DNA from 3 places in the Pseudoalteromonas sp. NFXS53 genome. Region 2 is predicted to be linked to each of the others. Evidence: predicted binding sites of a transcription regulator. Region 2 holds the regulator's gene; each other region holds the start of a gene.
What was found. Region 2 encodes ArgR, which controls arginine synthesis, uptake and breakdown. Its sites were predicted from a motif close to ANTGAATANNTATTCANT; they were not measured.
Positions count from the first base shown of each region.

Region 1: the regulator ArgR is predicted to act here: its motif matches at 1,758-1,775, upstream of argC (N-acetyl-gamma-glutamyl-phosphate reductase).
Region 3: the regulator ArgR is predicted to act here: its motif matches at 1,485-1,502, upstream of AC1HJP_RS01235 (OadG family transporter subunit).

Region 1 covers NZ_JBWVBR010000007.1:45,149-48,621, reverse strand. Annotated here, with positions in the region: gene AC1HJP_RS09395 (hypothetical protein) at 27-215, shown strand; gene AC1HJP_RS09390 (hypothetical protein) at 312-506, shown strand; gene argE (acetylornithine deacetylase) at 552-1,703, opposite strand; gene argC (N-acetyl-gamma-glutamyl-phosphate reductase) at 1,890-2,903, shown strand; gene argB (acetylglutamate kinase) at 2,900-3,473, shown strand, end outside.
Region 2 covers NZ_JBWVBR010000038.1:30-3,502, reverse strand. Annotated here, with positions in the region: gene AC1HJP_RS21005 (ABC transporter ATP-binding protein) at 1-690, shown strand, start outside; gene AC1HJP_RS21000 (Dyp-type peroxidase) at 718-1,635, shown strand; gene argR (transcriptional regulator ArgR) at 1,632-2,099, opposite strand; gene mdh (malate dehydrogenase) at 2,397-3,338, shown strand.
Region 3 covers NZ_JBWVBR010000001.1:302,507-305,979, reverse strand. Annotated here, with positions in the region: gene oadA (sodium-extruding oxaloacetate decarboxylase subunit alpha) at 1-1,187, opposite strand, end outside; gene AC1HJP_RS01235 (OadG family transporter subunit) at 1,202-1,438, opposite strand; gene AC1HJP_RS01230 (YcxB family protein) at 1,878-2,351, shown strand; gene csrA (carbon storage regulator CsrA) at 2,406-2,597, opposite strand; gene AC1HJP_RS01220 (aspartate kinase) at 2,689-3,473, opposite strand, start outside.

The DNA of each region.
Region 1 (3,473 bases), on a different contig from region 2:
GGTCACACTCAATAAGGAAAGTCACTATGAAATTGAAGTTAAACAAAAAGAAAGTAAAAAACTTAAGTTTAGATAACGCTCAAGTTGCTTTAGAAGCAACGCCACAAATCGCAGGTGGTGTGCCAGTGTTTGCAAAAACAGAGGTTTGCCATACAAATCCTTGTATCACAATTACTACTTTGCCACCAAGCTACAGAAACGACTGTTTATCTTAATAAGTTAAAGAACAATACTTTATTCATCCATTGGTTCTGATGGATCGAAAGTAAATCATCCATAGGTACCAAGCTCATTCATTTAAGGAAAATAAAATGAAACTTAAACTAAACAAAAAAAGCGTAAAAAACCTTTCAAAAGACAACAAAGCACTTCCAGTAAATGCAACTCCAGCGGTCGCGGGTGGTTTTAATTCACTCCAGTGCGATACAACGTCAGATATTTGCCAGAGACCAACAACTTACACAATGAGTGTTGAGATTTGCAAATCAATTCCTTGTGACATGTAATTGAGCATCTGATGTTAAAAGCCACCTTTCGGTGGCTTTTTAGTTTTAAAAACATAATTTATGAATTAACTGTGTGATCTTCTCTTGCGATGGTTTGATTTTCTCCATTGCTAAAAACTCATCAGGCTGGTGGGCTTGTTCGATAGAGCCTGGACCCATAACAATCGTTTCACAGCCAAGTTGCTGCAAAAATGGTGCTTCAGTGCAGTAGTTCACCGCGATTGCTTGTTCTCCTGAAACTGCTTCAGCTAGTTTTACTAATGCACTGTCGGTTGTGCCAGTAAAGGCTGGAATAGGATCATGCAAGTCGATAACCGCGACGCTATTTGGGTATTCATCATTAATGGGTTTAACCGCTTCTAGCAATAATAATTGCAGCTCTTGAATACTCAGTCCGGGTAATGGACGAATGTCTAAGTGCAACTCACAGCAGCCACAGATACGATTAGCATTATCTCCTCCATGAATATGCCCCAGATTTAGAGTGGGGTAGGGTATTGCAAAATGCTCAATTGAATATTTATTCTTTAAAGTGTCTTTAAGTTGCAACAGCTTTGCAATAATCTTATGCATCACTTCAATGGCATTTAAACCGCGTGCAGGATCAGAACTATGACCCGACTTACCGGTAACACGAATGGCGGTACTCATATGCCCTTTATGAGTGAATACTGGCACCATATCAGTCGGTTCACCAATAACACAAAACTCAGGTTTTAAGTTTTGATGTTTTGCCACTTCTTGTGCGCCTGCCATAGTGGTTTCTTCATCTGCCGTGGCGAGAATCATAATGGGTTTTGTTTGATTCGCGCCTTGTGTATCAAGTTGTTTAATGGCTTCAATTACAAATGCAAAAAAGCCTTTCATATCAATTGAACCTAGACCATATAGTTTGTTATCGACTTCGCTGAGTTTAAATGGATCGTAACGCCAGCGACTGTCATCAAAAGGCACAGTGTCTGTATGCCCTGCCAACATTAAGCCGCCTTCACCTTCGCCACGTTTTGCCAGTAAATTAAATTTACCCGGTGCGCTTTTAAGTTCAGTTATCTCAACCTGAAAGCTTAAATTTTCACACCAAGCTGCTAATAATTCTATGGTGGAGTAATTGCTCATATTGAGCTGTGGATCGAGCGCACTAATAGAAGGCTCGGCGATAAGCTGCTGGTACATATTAATAAAAGCGGGAGTGGTCATATCAGTCCAAAATATTTATTCAAAATGTTTGCATAATAATTTATATGTGTTTAGTATGAATATCAATTCACTTTTTAAGCATAAATATAAGTTGAGGCTAAGATGCGACGATATACATTCAACACTTTTTAAATAATGCCCATTGGGCACGAAACGGAACCAAATTTTTAGAGATTTTTTACTATGTTGAATGTAACTATTATTGGCGCTAGCGGCTATAGCGGCGCTGAATTAGCCAGTTTAATTGCCAAACATCCCAACTTCTCCCTTGCTGGATGTTTTGTGTCAGAGCAAAGTTTAGACAAAGGAAAACTACTGAGTGACTTGTATCCAGAACATGCCTCTTTGCTCGACACGCTTCTTTTACCTCTTAATGAACAAGCCTTTATTGATATCGAAGCAAATTCAGACTTTGTGTGCCTGTGTACAGATCACAAAGTCAGCGTAGAGCTTGCGCCTAAGTTTTTAGCTATGGGCAAAAAAGTATTTGATTTATCAGGCGGTTTTAGACTTAAAAACCCTCAAGATTACGACAGTTTTTATGGTTTTACGCACCAATCACCAACCTGGCTTGCACAAGCTGAATATGGCTTGGCGGAGTGGAATGCAAAGGGTATTTCACAGGCGCAACTGGTTGCCGTTGCTGGTTGTTACCCGACTGCTGCGTTAAATGGTTTAAAACCACTTAAACAAGCAGATTTACTTGCCGACGATACCATCATTGTTAACGCGGTATCGGGCGTAACTGGGGCGGGTCGTAAAGCCAATATAGGCACCCAGTTTTGCGAAGTGTCTCTCGCACCTTATGGGTTATTCAATCATAGGCATACGCCTGAAATTTCACAGTATCTTGGTCATTCAGTGTTATTCACCCCGCACTTAGGCAACTTTGCTCGCGGTATTCTTGAAACCATTTATGTGAAGCTGAAGCCGGGTGTGAGTGAGCACCAGGTTAACGAAGCATTTCAGGTGCTCGCCGACGAGCCGTTAATTCGTTTAAAAGGCACTAAGCAAATGCCTTCAATTAAAGGTGTGGCCAAACAGCCGTATGTTGATATTGGCTGGCAAGTACAAGGTGAGCAACTGATTGTGGTGGTTGCCATTGATAACCTGTTAAAAGGGGCAGCTGGTCAAGCGCTACAGTGTATGAATATCGCAGCATTGTTACCTGCTGAACTTGGCTTAAAAGGAGTGTCATGAAGATGCAAACATGGGTCATTAAAGTCGGTGGTGCGGTGTTAAACACGGAAGATGCAGCGATGGGACTATTTTCTGCAATTGCTGAGCTGACAAAGGTACAAATCGACAAGCAGTTTGTTGTGGTACATGGCGGCGGTGCGCTCGTTGATAAATGGTTGTCGGAGGCGGGCTTTGCAACTGCTAAGCACCAAGGCCTTCGTATCAGTCCAAAAGAACAAATGCCATATATTGTGGGCGCATTGGCAGGTACTGCGAACAAGCAACTAAGTGGTCAAGCGATTAAAGCGGGTTTAAAACCTGTAGGTACTTGTTTATATGAAGCGGGCTTAATTGCTTCGCAAAAACTCAAAGCATTGGGTCAAGTGGGCGAGTGCCAACAGGGTGAAGCAAGTATTTTACCTACTCTGTTAGAGCTGGGCAGAACACCTATGGTGAGCTCAATAGGTATCGGCGCTGACGGTCAACTTTATAACGTTAATGCAGATGAAGCGGCTGCGGCGATTGCTGAGCAACTTGATGCTGAACTTATTTATATGACAGATGTAGAGGCGGTGCTTGATGCGAACAAAC
Region 2 (3,473 bases):
CGTGTAAATGAAATGCTGGAGCTTGTGCATTTATCTGAATTTGCTGAGCGTTATCCTCATGAGCTTTCAGGTGGTCAGCAACAACGCGTCGCCATTGCAAGAGCGCTTGCTTATAAACCTAACTTATTACTCCTTGATGAGCCTTTTTCGAATATTGATGCGCAAGTGCGCTTTCAACTTATCAATGACATTCGACAGATTATAAAAGATCAAAAGGTCTCAGCTATCTTTGTTAGCCACTCAAAAGAAGAGGCCTTTGCTTTTGCTGATAAACTGGCTGTAATGCATCAAGGTAAAATAGCTCAATTAGGTGATGCTAAAAGGCTATTTGAACAGCCAGCATGTAAAGAAGTCGCAGAATTTTTGGGGCAGGGTATTTATATTCCAGCCCAAGTTGAAGATAAACGAGAATTTACTACTTCATTTGGTAGATTTACTTCGACAAAAGTGTGTGAAAATGCGCAAGGTTCTGGACAAATTTATATTCGACCTGCTCATATACAGCTAGAAAATGGCGAGACGAATGACGTCGAAATCCTGCAGTCGCGCTTTATTGGTACTGAGTTTATTTATCAAATAAAAGTGGCAGAGCAAGTCATCGAAGTGCCAGTCGAAAGTGAACATGCTCTGAATATTAATGAGCCAGTGACTTTTAAAATTAAGCCACATGCGGTAAATTTCTTTTCATAGTCATTACTTATTATAACTTGGGGTGCCATGGCTCAGCCGCAGTCAGGAGTGTGTGCAGAGGCAAATCTGCATGGATTACATTTGTTTTTTAATGTACTCGATGGGCAAGATGAAGCCGTTAGAGCAGCATTAGGGCAATGTGAACGCTTACAATCAGAATTGAGCGACCGCTTCTCTGAATCTATGGTATCGAGCTTTGTAGCTATTGGTGCGCAGTATTGGCCACATATATATCCCGAGTGTATTCCTAAAGAGTTAAAAAGCTTCCCGCATATTCGCTCTCACGAGCATCTTATGCACACTCAGCCGTTTGATTTGTTGTATGTGATCCGCTCTGACAGAGAAGATGTGAACCACCTATTTGCTCAAAGTGTCAGGCATATGTTGGCGGGTAAAGTGGAATTGGTCGCACATATCCGTACTTTCCGATTCTTAGACGGTCGAGATTTTAACGGCTTTATTTATGGCGCTAATACGCCTCATGGACGTTTTAAGCGCCAAGTGGCTTTAGTTCATGACCCAGAAAGCTTTGAAGATCAAGGTAGCTACATTCATGTACAGCGAGTGAAGTTTGATCTAAACCGTTGGCAACAACTAAGCCTGAATGACCAAGAAGCCATTATGGGCCGCTCTCGTTTAGAGAATAAAAAGCTAGAACACGCCTTAACTAATAGCCATGCCGCATTAACTGAGCTTAAAAATGCAGACAACTTACCACTATTACTTGAGCAAAGTATGCCGTTTGGAGATGTCTTTGAGCAAGGGTCTTTGTGGGTGAGTTGTGCCGCAAAGGGGAATGCTTTCGAGCAGCTGTTAACGACTCGAGTAGGGAACGATCAGCATTACGATGCGTGGCTAGATTATTGTCAGGCCGATATGGGGGCTGCGTTTTTTGCGCCATCCGTGCAGTTTCTGCAAAACATGGCGCAAATAGCCGAAAGTTAAACGTTGTCGAATAAAGTTTTTACTTTCTCAAGTGTTACATCTATCTCAGAGATTTTAGCTGGTGCAATAAAGATAGTATCGTCACCAGCAATGGTACCTAATACGCCATCAGCAGTACCTAATGAGTCTAGTAAACGGGCAATCAGTTGAGCTGCACCTGGGCTGGTACGGATGATGATCATCATTTCATTGTGTATGATATCAATCACTAATTGTCTCAAAGGACTTTTAGCTGTTGGTACGCCCATCTCTGCCGGTAAGCAGTAAACCATTTCTTGTTTTGCATTACGAGTTCTTACCGCACCAAACTTACTCAGCATACGTGACACTTTACTTTGACTCACATTATCAAAGCCTTGATCTTTCAGGGCATCGACAATTTCACCCTGCGAGCCAAAGTTTTCTTCTTTTAATAGTGCTTTGAAGGCCTTTATCAGTGCTTCTTGCTTTTCGTTTGCTTGCATAATTGAACTCGTTTATTAAATATTACTTAGATTTTACACAATTCTGAATCCAGACCCAACTTTGCAATTAAAAAACAAAGTGAATTGATTGCAAGATTTGCTTAAGTGGTAGGGTATTTATAGAAACATAGGAATGAATATTTTGAAGTGTAAAGCGAGCTTGAACGCTGAAAGCAATATTTTACAACTATAGTCGAAAAAAACCTTAAAATAGCACCGATAAATTTGTTTTTACCTGCACTTTTCATTATCTTTACAGCACACACAATTCCACCTTCAAATTATGGAGAATTCCACATGAAAGTTGCTGTATTAGGTGCCGCTGGCGGTATCGGTCAAGCTCTATCTTTACTTCTTAAAAATGGCCTTCCTGCAGGTTCTGAGCTATCTCTATACGACGTAGCGCCAGTTGTTCCTGGTGTTGCTGTAGACCTATCTCACATCCCAACTGCAGTTAAAGTTGCAGGTTTTGGTGCAGATGATCTTGACGCAGCGCTAGCGGGTGCTGACATTGTTCTTATCCCAGCTGGTATGCCTCGTAAGCCAGGTATGGACCGTGCTGACCTTTTCAATGTTAACGCTGGTATCATCAAGACACTTGCTGAAGGTATCGTACGTAACTGTCCTAAAGCACTAGTTGGTGTTATCACTAACCCAGTAAACGGCACTGTACCAATCGTTGCTGAAGTATTCAAAAAAGCGGGTACTTATGAAGCATCACGTGTATTCGGTGTAACTACGCTAGACGTTATCCGTTCAGAAGCATTCGTTGCTGAACTGAAAGGTGTTGACGTATCTGAAGTTAAAGTACCAGTTATCGGTGGTCACTCAGGTACTACTATTCTTCCTCTACTTTCTCAAGTTGAAGGTGTTGAGTTCACTGAAGAAGAAGTTGCAGCACTAACTCCACGTATCCAAAACGCGGGTACTGAAGTTGTTAACGCGAAAGCGGGTGGCGGTTCAGCGACACTTTCAATGGGTGCAGCTGCAGCACGTTTCTGCTTCTCACTAGTTAAAGGTCTTCAAGGCGAGCAAAACGTTGTTGACTATGCATACGTTGCAGTTGAGAACGGTGATGCAGCATACTTCGCACACCCAGTACGCTTAGGTACTAACGGTGTTGAAGAAATTCTTTCTTACGGCGAGCTAAGCGCGTTCGAAGAGAAAGCGAAGAACGACATGCTAGAAACACTAAACAAAGATATCCAAGAAGGTATCGACTTCATGGCTGCGCAATAATCGCAATCTGAAAGTTCTAAAAACCCGCTTCGGCGGGTTTTTTTATGCCTGAAATTTGTTTGACATCACTATGCTGGTTTTAAACTCGAGAAGCTAGAAGCTAGAAGCTAGAAGCTAGAAGCTAGAAGCTAGAAG
Region 3 (3,473 bases), on a different contig from region 2:
GTGATCGCTTCTGCGCCATCTAATACGCGTTGTTGTAACTCTGAGTCAACTTCAGCTGGGGTCGAACCATACTCACCCTTTAACACACCCGCCGTCTCTTTTGTGATGGTCTTGTAACGCTCACCAGTTAGAACATTTAGTACCGCCTGAGTACCGACAATTTGCGATGTTGGAGTCACCAGCGGAATAAAACCAAGGTCTTTACGAACAGCCGGGATCTCTTTTAGAACATCATCTAGCTTATCGCCCGCGCCTTGTTCTTTAAGCTGGTTTTCCATATTAGTTAACATACCGCCAGGTACTTGAGCGAGTAAGATACGGCCATCAACGCCTTTTAAGCTACCTTCAAATGCCGCATATTTCTTTCTAACTTCACGGAAGTAACTCGCAATTTCTTCAAGCTCACCAAGGTTTAAACCTGTATCACGCGCTGTGCCTTCAGTGATAGCCACCATGGTCTCTGTGGCGCTATGACCATAAGTCATACTCATAGACGAAATAGCGGTATCAAGCATATCAATACCCGCATCGATTGCTTTTTGGTATGTCGCTGTGCTTAAACCCGTTGTCGCGTGACACTGCATGGCAATTGGCACCGATACGGTATTTTTAAGTTCAGTGATCAACTCTTCGGCATCATACGGCTTTAATAAACCTGCCATATCTTTAATACAAATTGAGTGACAGCCCATGGCTTCAAGCTTTTTCGCCTGATCTAACCACATGTCTAAAGTGTGAACCGGGCTGACGGTATAAGAAATAGTGCCTTGCGCGTGCGCCCCTACTTTAATGGCTGCTTTAATCGCAGTTTCGAGGTTTCTGACATCATTCATGGCATCGAAAATACGGAAAACATCGACACCATTATGATGTGCACGTTCAACAAACTTTTCTACCACGTCATCGGCATAATGGCGATAACCCAGTAAATTTTGACCACGTAAAAGCATCTGCTGCTTGGTATTTGGCATAGCTTCTTTTAAAGCACGAATGCGATACCAAGGATCTTCGCCCAAGTAACGAATACAAGAATCAAAGGTTGCACCACCCCAAGATTCAACAGACCAATAACCGGCTTTATCTAGTTTCTCTGCGATTGGCAGCATATCTTCTAGGCGCATTCGCGTAGCAAGCAATGATTGGTGTGCGTCTCTTAAAACCAATTCAGTTAATTTTAACTTTGACATAGTGGACCCCTTTATTATTTTGATCTGTACTGAGCGATAGCTGCAGTGATTGCAGCAATGTGCGCGTTAGATACGCCTGTTGATGTTGGGCGTTTAGTAGTTTGACGTTGTGGCTTTGCTGGCTCATCACCACCTGCGATAAGTGATAACTTGCTTACAGCAAAAATTAAGATAGATAAGAAGGCAAAAACCCCAACCATGCCAGTAAGCATTAAGCTGGCTGCCTCTAGCAACAATGCGCCTATATCCATGTTCTCCCCCTTTTTCACAACGCGCTTCGCGTCATTAATCATTTTTTATAAATATTTATTCAACATCATAACAAACGAGCTCAACTTGTAAACAACATTGTAAATTGGTAATACCAATATTAAAATTTTAACGATAGCAACAACTTAACTGTAAAATACTGATTAAACGAATGAATTACTGAGATAAATATGAAAAATATTCAAAATAGCGTAGGTTTATTTAAATATTTTTAAATAAAAGTGATAAAGAGGTTACATAAACAAGTTTTACAAACAGAGACAAAAAATGGTAAGACCAAGCAAGCGCTACGCAAAACTCCGTTATGATTGAATAAAAAAATATACCCATACATCGACAGCTCACATTAAAAAATTTCAAATACGCATACACCATTCTTTTTTGATAAAATTGGCAGCAAATAAAGATTAATGAGTTGCTATGTATAAACACGAATTTACCCTTGATAAGCCTTACTATCAGGAGTGCTTTGATGAGTCAGAAAAATTTGGTAAAGCTAACAAACCTAAATATGCGTTAGTCGGTTTTTTAACCCTGCTTGGTTTAGTGTCTATTTATGGTTTAGAGAATGGCTACTTGGGAAATTTCTTAATCATTTTGGCAGTCATTGAATGCATTTCATATTACTATCGCCGTCCTTGGTGGGTTGCCAGACAGATGATCAGCAGAGCAAGTGGCTCCAATGTGATTGTTGAAATTGACGAAGAAAAAATTAAGGCTGCCAACCCATACAAGTCATTTGTGTTTAATTGGCAAGACATCACAAAAGTTATAAAAACAGACAGAGGTCTACTTATCTATTCGCTACGAGGTGCACAATATTTATCTTTAAGTGCATTGAATGACGAAACGGTTGATTTTATTTTATCGCAAAAAAAAGCCACTAATAAATAGTGGCTTTAGTGACCAATTTAATGCAATTGGTATTTATTATTCGCTAAAAGCTGATCAGATGTTACCTGTAGCAGGACCAGACTTTTCAGCCTGAATTCGCATGTAAATCTCTTCTCGGTGAACTGAAACATCTTTAGGTGCATTAACACCAATACGTACCTGGTTACCTTTAACACCTAGTACAGTTACAGTTACTTCATCACCAATCATTAGGGTTTCACCCACTCGACGAGTTAGTATTAGCATTCTATTGCTCCTGTTATTCCAAAAATTAGAAGATTCCGCGTCAATTTCATTTTAATGAAAAGTATTCATAAAAGTAAGCAAAAAAACCATTTTACTCAATACTTTCCAATAAAAATGTGCTGTGCAATGCTCTAACAGCCAATTCTAGGTACTTTTGCGGCAGCAAAGCCGAAATTTTCATTTCGGATGTTGTCACTAAGTCAGCTCGAATATTCTCGTGAGACATTGCCGTATAAAACTGTGCGATAACTTCTACATGAGACTTCAGACCAATGCCTATCACAGACACTTTAGCCACTTCCTTATCACACGCCAATTCAACAAAACCGAGACTTTCTTGCTGGTGTGTCAAAAGCTCAACAACTTGATGATGATCACTACTGTGCACAGTAAAAGCATAGTCTATTTTATCAAGTTGGTGATTTAATTGGCTCAACATATCTACCGCAATGCCCGCATCAGCCAATACGGTGAGTAGGCTTGCAAAGATCTGTGGTTGATTTGGTAACTGCTTAAGGGTAATTAACACCTCATCTTTACTAGCAGCCACACCTGAAACTGGGGCTTTGTTCATATCTGGCTCCTCGTAAGTAATTAACGTGCCCTTTGAGTGACAAAAGCTTGATAACACCCTTAGTGGTAACCGATAGTGACCAGCAGCTTCAACCGAGCGTAAGTGTAAGACCTTCGCACCAAGGCTTGCCATCTCTAACATTTCGTCAAAGGTAATTTGCTCTAAACGACGCGCATTCGGCTCAATGCGGGGATCTGTGGTGTAAACCCCATCTACGTCTGTGAATATCTGACATTCAGCCGCTTTCAAGGCGCCCGCTAACTCAACCGCCGTTGTGTCTGTGCCCCCACGACCTAACGTTG